DNA from 2 places in the Mammaliicoccus sciuri genome. Region 2 is predicted to be linked to the other one. Evidence: a T-box and tRNA genes for the amino acid it is inferred to sense, from the RefSeq annotation. Region 2 holds a T-box; the other holds one or more tRNA genes.
What was found. A T-box is a leader RNA that pairs with one kind of tRNA and senses whether it is charged. The one in region 2 lies ahead of alaS (alanine--tRNA ligase), so its partner is inferred to be a tRNA-Ala.
Positions count from the first base shown of each region.

Region 1: it has a tRNA-Ala gene. The T-box ahead of alaS (alanine--tRNA ligase) is inferred to sense a tRNA for this amino acid. The anticodon was not compared.

Region 1 covers NZ_CP094824.1:2,754,821-2,759,253, reverse strand. The annotation lists gene folK (2-amino-4-hydroxy-6-hydroxymethyldihydropteridine diphosphokinase) at 1-212, shown strand, start outside; gene lysS (lysine--tRNA ligase) at 269-1,756, shown strand; rRNA gene rrf (5S ribosomal RNA) at 2,040-2,154, shown strand; tRNA gene MUA60_RS14540 (tRNA-Val) at 2,168-2,243, shown strand; tRNA gene MUA60_RS14535 (tRNA-Thr) at 2,249-2,324, shown strand; tRNA gene MUA60_RS14530 (tRNA-Lys) at 2,332-2,407, shown strand; tRNA gene MUA60_RS14525 (tRNA-Gly) at 2,442-2,516, shown strand; tRNA gene MUA60_RS14520 (tRNA-Leu) at 2,532-2,620, shown strand; tRNA gene MUA60_RS14515 (tRNA-Arg) at 2,632-2,708, shown strand; tRNA gene MUA60_RS14510 (tRNA-Pro) at 2,719-2,792, shown strand; tRNA gene MUA60_RS14505 (tRNA-Ala) at 2,810-2,885, shown strand; rRNA gene MUA60_RS14500 (16S ribosomal RNA) at 3,018-4,433, shown strand, end outside.
Region 2 covers NZ_CP094824.1:1,326,355-1,330,787, forward strand. The annotation lists gene MUA60_RS06840 (tetratricopeptide repeat protein) at 1-201, shown strand, start outside; gene recD2 (SF1B family DNA helicase RecD2) at 204-2,594, shown strand; T-box leader at 2,634-2,799, shown strand; gene alaS (alanine--tRNA ligase) at 2,844-4,433, shown strand, end outside.

The DNA.
Region 1 (4,433 bases), 1.4 Mb from region 2:
CAATTGATATAGATATTTTATTATATGATCAATCTGTTATTCAATCACCAGAACTAGAAGTACCTCACCCTAGAATGACTGAAAGAGCATTTGTGATGATACCTTTGAATGATATCGCCTCAAATGTTGTGGAACCTATATCGAAGAAATATATTTGGGAGCTATTGCCAAACGATGAACATGTAGTAAAGTATAATGGTGAAAGTAAATAATCTACGTGTGGTTTAAATAAAATAACAAGTGTAATTTAAATAAGGAGTGGAAAATCATGTCAGAAGAAATGAATGACCAAATGTTGGTTCGTAGAGAAAAATTACAAGAATTAAGAGATTTAGGTATCGATCCTTTCGGTAAGAAATTTGTCCGCAGTGGAGACTCTAAATCATTACACCAAGAATGGGACGAATTCAGTAAAGAAGAATTACATGATAAAGAAGACGAATCAGCTGTTGCTATCGCAGGTCGTTTAATGACTAAAAGAGGTAAAGGTAAAGCTGGATTTGCACATGTTAAAGATATTACTGGTCAAATTCAAATTTATGTTCGTAAAGACCAAGTAGGTGACGAACAATTTGAAATATGGAAACATGCAGATTTAGGTGATATCGTAGGCGTGAAAGGTGTTATGTTTAAAACGAATACTGGAGAATTATCTGTTAAAGCGAAAGAATTCACTGTTTTAACGAAATCTTTACGTCCATTACCAGATAAATATCATGGTTTACAAGATATTGAACAACGTTACCGTCAACGTTACCTAGATTTAATTACAAGTGAAGAATCAACTAAAACATTCATTACAAGAAGCCAAATCATTCAAGAAATGAGAACTTACTTAAATAATAAAGGTTTCTTAGAAGTAGAAACACCAATGATGCACCAAATCGCAGGTGGGGCTTCAGCTCGTCCTTTCGTAACACATCACAATGCGTTAGATGCTACTTTATACATGAGAATTGCAATTGAATTACACTTGAAACGATTAATCGTAGGTGGATTAGAGAAAGTATATGAAATTGGAAGAGTATTCCGTAATGAAGGTGTATCTACAAGACATAACCCTGAATTTACAATGATTGAATTGTATGAAGCATATGCTGATTACAACGACATTATGGATTTAACTGAATCTATGGTAGCAGCAATCGCTGAAAAAGTATTAGGTTCTACAACTGTACAATATGGCGAAGAATCTATAGATTTAGCACCAAACTGGAGAAGATGGCATATGGTTGATGCCGTTAAAGAATATACGGGTGTAGATTTCTATGAAGTTAAAACTGATGAAGAAGCACATGCTTTAGCAAAAGAACATAATATAGAAGTAGAAGATCGTATGACATATGGTCATATTCTGAATGAATTCTTTGAACAAAGAGTAGAGGAGAAACTTATTCAACCTACATTTATTTATGGACACCCAATCGAAATATCACCATTAGCTAAGAAAAATCCTGAAGATCCAAGATTCACTGACAGATTCGAATTATTTATTGTTGGTAGAGAGCATGCAAATGCGTTTACTGAATTAAATGATCCAATTGATCAACGTGAAAGATTTGAAGCACAAATGAAAGAAAAAGATCAAGGTAACGATGAAGCACATGAAATGGATGATGACTTTATTGAAGCACTTGAATATGGTATGCCTCCAACAGGTGGTTTAGGAATAGGTATTGATAGATTAGTTATGCTATTAACAAACTCTGCATCTATTAGAGATGTATTACTATTCCCTTATATGAGACAAAAATAAATGTAACTAAAAGCCGTGCACAATTCCATATTGTGTGCGGTTTTATACTTTTGAAAGGCTTTAAAATGCGATTGATGAAGTTTTTTAAAGAAATATAAACTTTTTTATCGTAAAGTGTTGACGAGTGTTTCTAAATTGTGTATTATATAAAGGTCGCTGAAAACAAGCGCATATCAATTCGAGATGTTTGTAAAGAAAGTTAATAAGGTGTAAAATTTACTATTGAAAAGCCTTGATGAGTTCTTTATAATATATAAGGTAAGACAAAAACGAAACAACATTGTCTGGTGGCGATAGCAAAGAGGTCACACCTGTTCCCATGCCGAACACAGAAGTTAAGCTCTTTGGCGCCGATGGTAGTTGGGCTTACGTTCCGCGAGAGTAGGACGCTGCCGGGCAATATTGTTAATTGGAGAATTAGCTCAGCTGGGAGAGCATCTGCCTTACAAGCAGAGGGTCGGCGGTTCGAACCCGTCATTCTCCACCATTTTTGCCGGCCTAGCTCAACTGGTAGAGCAACTGACTTGTAATCAGTAGGTTGGGGGTTCAAGTCCTCTGGCCGGCACCATGTTTTAGAGCCATTAGCTCAGTTGGTAGAGCATCTGACTTTTAATCAGAGGGTCAGAGGTTCGAATCCTCTATGGCTCACCATTTTAAATATACTATATATAAAAATAATTATTTAGCGGAAGTAGTTCAGCGGTAGAATACAACCTTGCCAAGGTTGGGGTCGCGGGTTCGAATCCCGTCTTCCGCTCCATTTTTATTTTTTCTTGCCGGGGTGGCGGAACTGGCAGACGCACAGGACTTAAAATCCTGCGGTAAGTGATTACCGTACCGGTTCGATTCCGGTCCTCGGCACCATTTTTGTTTTTGCGCCCGTAGCTCAATTGGATAGAGCGTTTGACTACGGATCAAGAGGCTAGGGGTTCGACTCCTCTCGGGCGCGCCATTTTAAATAACGGGAAGTAGCTCAGCTTGGTAGAGCACTTGGTTTGGGACCAAGGGGTCGCAGGTTCGAATCCTGTCTTCCCGACTTCTATTAATACTTATGGGGGCTTAGCTCAGATGGGAGAGCGCCTGCTTTGCACGCAGGAGGTCAGCGGTTCGATCCCGCTAGTCTCCACCATTTTAAAAATAGATTATGAACATTGAAAACTGAATGACAATATGTCAACGTTAATTCCAATAATTGAGTACTGAAAGTACTTCAGAGTGATTGGCTTAACCAATCAAAAATGAGCTTATCAAGCTTACTTCTTTTATGGAGAGTTTGATCCTGGCTCAGGATGAACGCTGGCGGCGTGCCTAATACATGCAAGTCGAGCGAACAGATGAGAAGCTTGCTTCTCTGATGTTAGCGGCGGACGGGTGAGTAACACGTGGGTAACCTACCTATAAGACTGGGATAACTCCGGGAAACCGGGGCTAATACCGGATAATATTTTGAACCGCATGGTTCAATAGTGAAAGACGGTTTCGGCTGTCACTTATAGATGGACCCGCGCCGTATTAGCTAGTTGGTAAGGTAACGGCTTACCAAGGCGACGATACGTAGCCGACCTGAGAGGGTGATCGGCCACACTGGAACTGAGACACGGTCCAGACTCCTACGGGAGGCAGCAGTAGGGAATCTTCCGCAATGGGCGAAAGCCTGACGGAGCAACGCCGCGTGAGTGACGAAGGTTTTCGGATCGTAAAACTCTGTTGTTAGGGAAGAACAAATTTGTTAGTAACTGAACAAGTCTTGACGGTACCTAACCAGAAAGCCACGGCTAACTACGTGCCAGCAGCCGCGGTAATACGTAGGTGGCAAGCGTTATCCGGAATTATTGGGCGTAAAGCGCGCGTAGGCGGTTTCTTAAGTCTGATGTGAAAGCCCACGGCTCAACCGTGGAGGGTCATTGGAAACTGGGAAACTTGAGTGCAGAAGAGGAGAGTGGAATTCCATGTGTAGCGGTGAAATGCGCAGAGATATGGAGGAACACCAGTGGCGAAGGCGGCTCTCTGGTCTGTAACTGACGCTGATGTGCGAAAGCGTGGGGATCAAACAGGATTAGATACCCTGGTAGTCCACGCCGTAAACGATGAGTGCTAAGTGTTAGGGGGTTTCCGCCCCTTAGTGCTGCAGCTAACGCATTAAGCACTCCGCCTGGGGAGTACGACCGCAAGGTTGAAACTCAAAGGAATTGACGGGGACCCGCACAAGCGGTGGAGCATGTGGTTTAATTCGAAGCAACGCGAAGAACCTTACCAAATCTTGACATCCTTTGACCGCTCTAGAGATAGAGTCTTCCCCTTCGGGGGACAAAGTGACAGGTGGTGCATGGTTGTCGTCAGCTCGTGTCGTGAGATGTTGGGTTAAGTCCCGCAACGAGCGCAACCCTTAAGCTTAGTTGCCATCATTAAGTTGGGCACTCTAGGTTGACTGCCGGTGACAAACCGGAGGAAGGTGGGGATGACGTCAAATCATCATGCCCCTTATGATTTGGGCTACACACGTGCTACAATGGATAATACAAAGGGCAGCGAATCCGCGAGGCCAAGCAAATCCCATAAAATTATTCTCAGTTCGGATTGTAGTCTGCAACTCGACTACATGAAGCTGGAATCGCTAGTAATCGTAGATCAGCATGCTACGGTGAATACGTTCCCGGGTCTTGTACACACCGCCCGT
Region 2 (4,433 bases):
GTGCAACTAGAGAAAGTATTAGAAAAAGATTCTGAACATGTTGATGCATTATACAATTTAGGTTTGGCTAAATATATGAAAAACGAAAACGCTGAAGAAGCACTTGTTTATTTTAGAAAAGCAGTCGACATTCAACCAAATCATTTATTAAGTGGTCACGCTATTAACATGTTTGAACAATTATTAGAAGAGGAGGACTAACATTGGAAAACTTATCTTTATTTGATCTTTCACATGTAAAAGGTGAAGTTATTAGAATTCTTTTTCAAAACAGTGATAACTATTATACCGTTATTAAAGTCGATGTGATGGATTCAAATGAAGATTTTGATCAAGAAGTCACAATTGTTGGTTACTTACCTCAAATAGTTGAAGGAGAAACGTACCTTTTTAAAGGTAAAGTGACAAACCATCCGAAATACGGTAAACAACTACAAGCCGAAACATTTGAAAAAGAATTACCACAAACAAAACAAGGTGTTATCCATTACTTATCAAGTGATTTATTTAAAGGTATTGGTAAAAAAACAGCAGAAACAATAGTGGACAAACTAGGTGAAGATGCACTTCAGAAAATTATAGATGACCCCGATGTCCTTAAAGAAATACCTAAACTCAACAAGCAAAAAAGAGATACAATTGCAGAATCAATACGTGAGAATCAAGCTATTGAACGTATTATGATTAAACTTAATGAACTTGGTTTCGGACCTAAACTTGCGATGGCGATTTATCAATTTTATAAAGAAGAAACACTTAATATAATTAAACAATCTCCTTATCGTTTAGTGATGGATATAAATGGTATAGGTTTTCAAAGAGCTGACCAAATAGCTGATCAAGTTGGGATTTCTAAAGATCATCATGATCGACTTGTAGCGGGTGTCAGTTACTTTTTAGACCAACAATCATTACAGAATGGTCATACATTTTTACCTGTTGATATTTTGGTCAACGGGGCATATGAATTGTTAAATCATAATCAACCTGAAGTTGTAAATAAAGATCAGATTAATGGTGTCATTATAGAAATGAGTGAAGAAAATAAACTTATTATCGAAAATGATAATTGTTTTTTACCTTCACTTTATTATTCAGAAGCGAAAAGTGTGCAAATCATTCATAGGCTTTATCAACATCAAGATGAGCTTAAAGAAATTGAGAAAAGTGATCTTCAATTACACATTGGCCAAATTGAAGATATGAATGATGTTTCATATGCAGATGGACAAAAATTAGCGTTAGAAACAGCTATTAATCACAAAATGATGCTATTAACAGGTGGACCTGGAACAGGTAAGACGACCGTTATTCGAGGTATTTGTGAGTTGTATTCTGAAATACATGGTGTAAGTTTGAATTATGATGATTATCAAGAAGGAACAGACTTTCCAATTGTGTTAGCAGCACCGACTGGTCGTGCAGCAAAGCGTTTAAGTGAATCAACTCGACTAGAAGCAATGACGATTCATAGATTAATTGGATGGAGTAAAGATACACAACCGGATGATGTGTTAGATAATGATATTCATGCCCATTTAATCATTCTAGATGAAATGTCTATGGTAGATGCATGGTTAATGTATCAATTTTTAAGAGCAGTCCCTGATTATGCCCAAATCATATTTGTAGGTGATGAAGATCAATTACCATCAGTTGGACCAGGTCAGATTTTTAAAGATTTGATTGATTCTAAAGTTATACCGAGAGTGAACTTAACAGAAGTTTATAGACAACAAGAAGGATCATCCATCATAGACTTGGCGCATAAAATAAAAAATGGATTGCCTGTTTCTATTAATGAAAAACATCACGATCGCTCATTTATTCCGTGCAGTAGTAATCAAATTGCGACAGTTGTAGAAAAGGTCGTTCAAGGTGCTGTTAATAAAGGATATAATATGCAAGATATTCAAGTGCTAGCCCCTATATATCGTGGACCAGCTGGTATTAATAAATTAAATGAATTATTGCAAGATATATTAAATCCGAAAGATGAAGATACAAGATTCCTTCAATATGGTGATATTGAATATCGTGAAAATGATAAAGTACTACAACTTATTAATCGGCCAGATGATAATGTGTTTAATGGTGATATTGGTGTAGTGACGGGTGTTTATAAAGCAGAAGAAAATGCACTCGGTAAAGATGTCGTCATTGTGGATTATGAAGGGAATGACATTACATACACTAAACAAGATTTATCAGAAATTACACATGCTTATTGTTGTTCAATTCATAAATCCCAAGGGTCGGAATTCCCGATAGTCATTATGCCTATCGTCAGACAATACTTTAGAATGTTACAAAAAAATATTCTATATACCGGACTTACACGTGCGAAACAGTCGCTTGTTGTGTGTGGTGAAGAGCAAGCCTTTAATCAAGGTATTCAAACGCTAGGTCATGAGAGAATGACTTCGTTTGATACGAAATTAAAAATGTATTTCGATACTGATGTTGAAGAAGATACGGTGTCTGAAACAGAATCTATTCAAACGAAACATATTATTTTAACTGAAGATAATATGTTTGAAATAGATCCGATGATTAATATGAATGATAAAACACCATATGATTTTATGAAATAATTGACATCTAAAAATCGAGTGATTATAATCAAATAGAATACAAAAAAGAAACCGAGTAAATAATTGATTGTTTAAGAGACATGTTGGTTGGTGAGAAACATGACAATGATTATTGAACGCTACTTCTTTTATAAAAGTTTAATAAACTTAAAGTGATGACTTTTAGTCATAACTAGGGTGGTACCGCGATACGTTCGTCCCTTTTTTAGGGGATGGACGTTTTTTTATTTTAATTGAGGAGTGAAGACAATGAAAAAATTAAAAGCTAGTGAAATCAGACAAATGTATATTGACTTTTTTGTTGAAAAAGGACATATGGTTGAACCATCTGCACCTTTAGTGCCAATTGATGACGATACATTATTATGGATAAACTCAGGTGTTGCGACTTTAAAAAAATATTTTGATGGTCGAGAAATCCCTAAAAATCCTAAAATTGTAAATGCTCAAAAAGCAATTAGAACAAATGATATTGAAAATGTTGGTTTTACTGCAAGACACCATACATTCTTTGAAATGTTAGGAAACTTTTCAATTGGTGATTACTTTAAACGTGAAGCAATTGAATATGCTTGGGAATTTTTAACGAGTGATAAATGGATGGCAATGGATCCAGAAAAATTATATGTAACGATTCATCCAGAAGATACAGAAGCATATGATTTATGGCATGATTTAATTGGACTTGAAGAAAGTAGAATTATTAGAATCGAAGGTAACTTCTGGGACATCGGTGAAGGACCTTCTGGACCTAATACTGAAATATTCTACGACAGAGGCGACACATACGGGAAAGAAGATCCAGCTGAAGAAATGTATCCAGGTGGAGAAAATGAACGTTATTTAGAAGTGTGGAATTTAGTGTTTAGTGAATTTAACCATAATGCTGACCATACTTATACGCCACTTCCAAATCAAAATATTGATACAGGTATGGGTCTTGAGCGTATGACATCTATTTCTCAAGATGTACCAACGAACTATGATACAGACTTATTTATCCCAATTATTGAACAAGTTGAAGCGGTTAGTGGATTAAAATACTTAGAGAATAAAGAACAAGATATCGCATTTAAAGTTATTTCAGACCATATTAGAACAATCAGTTTTGCGATTGGTGACGGTGCGTTACCTGCTAATGAAGGTAGAGGATACGTATTAAGAAGATTGCTAAGAAGAGCTGTTCGTTTTAGCCAATCACTTAATATTAACGAGCCATTCTTATATAAATTAGTTGATATTGTAGCAGATATTATGGAACCTTATTACCCAAATGTTAAAGCGCAAAGTGACTTCATTAAAAAAGTTGTAAAATCTGAAGAAGAACGTTTCTATGAAACACTTGAAGAAGGTTTAGCAATTTTAAACACAATGATGGCATCAGCTAAGCAACAAGGTAATGTATTATCAGGATCAGATGCATTTAAATTATATGATACGTATGGTTTCCCAATCGAGTTAACGGAAGAAATCACTGCGCAAGAAGGCATTTCAATAGACAATGAAGGTTTTGAAAATGAGATGCATCAACAACGTGAAAGAGCAAGAGCTGCACGTCAAAAGACACAATCAATGCAAGTTCAAAATGAAGTACTTGGTAACATCAACACACCAAGTAAATTCGTTGGATATGACGTAACAGAAACACAAACAGAAATTACAGATATTATATTTAATGGTGAATTAGTTGATGAAGTAGAAAGTGGAGAAAACATTCAATTTATTTTAAGAGAAACACCGTTTTATGCAGTATCAGGTGGTCAAGTAGCGGATAAAGGTATTATTCGTCACGATCAATTTGAAATTGAAGTGACAGAAGTTATAAAGGCACCTAATGGC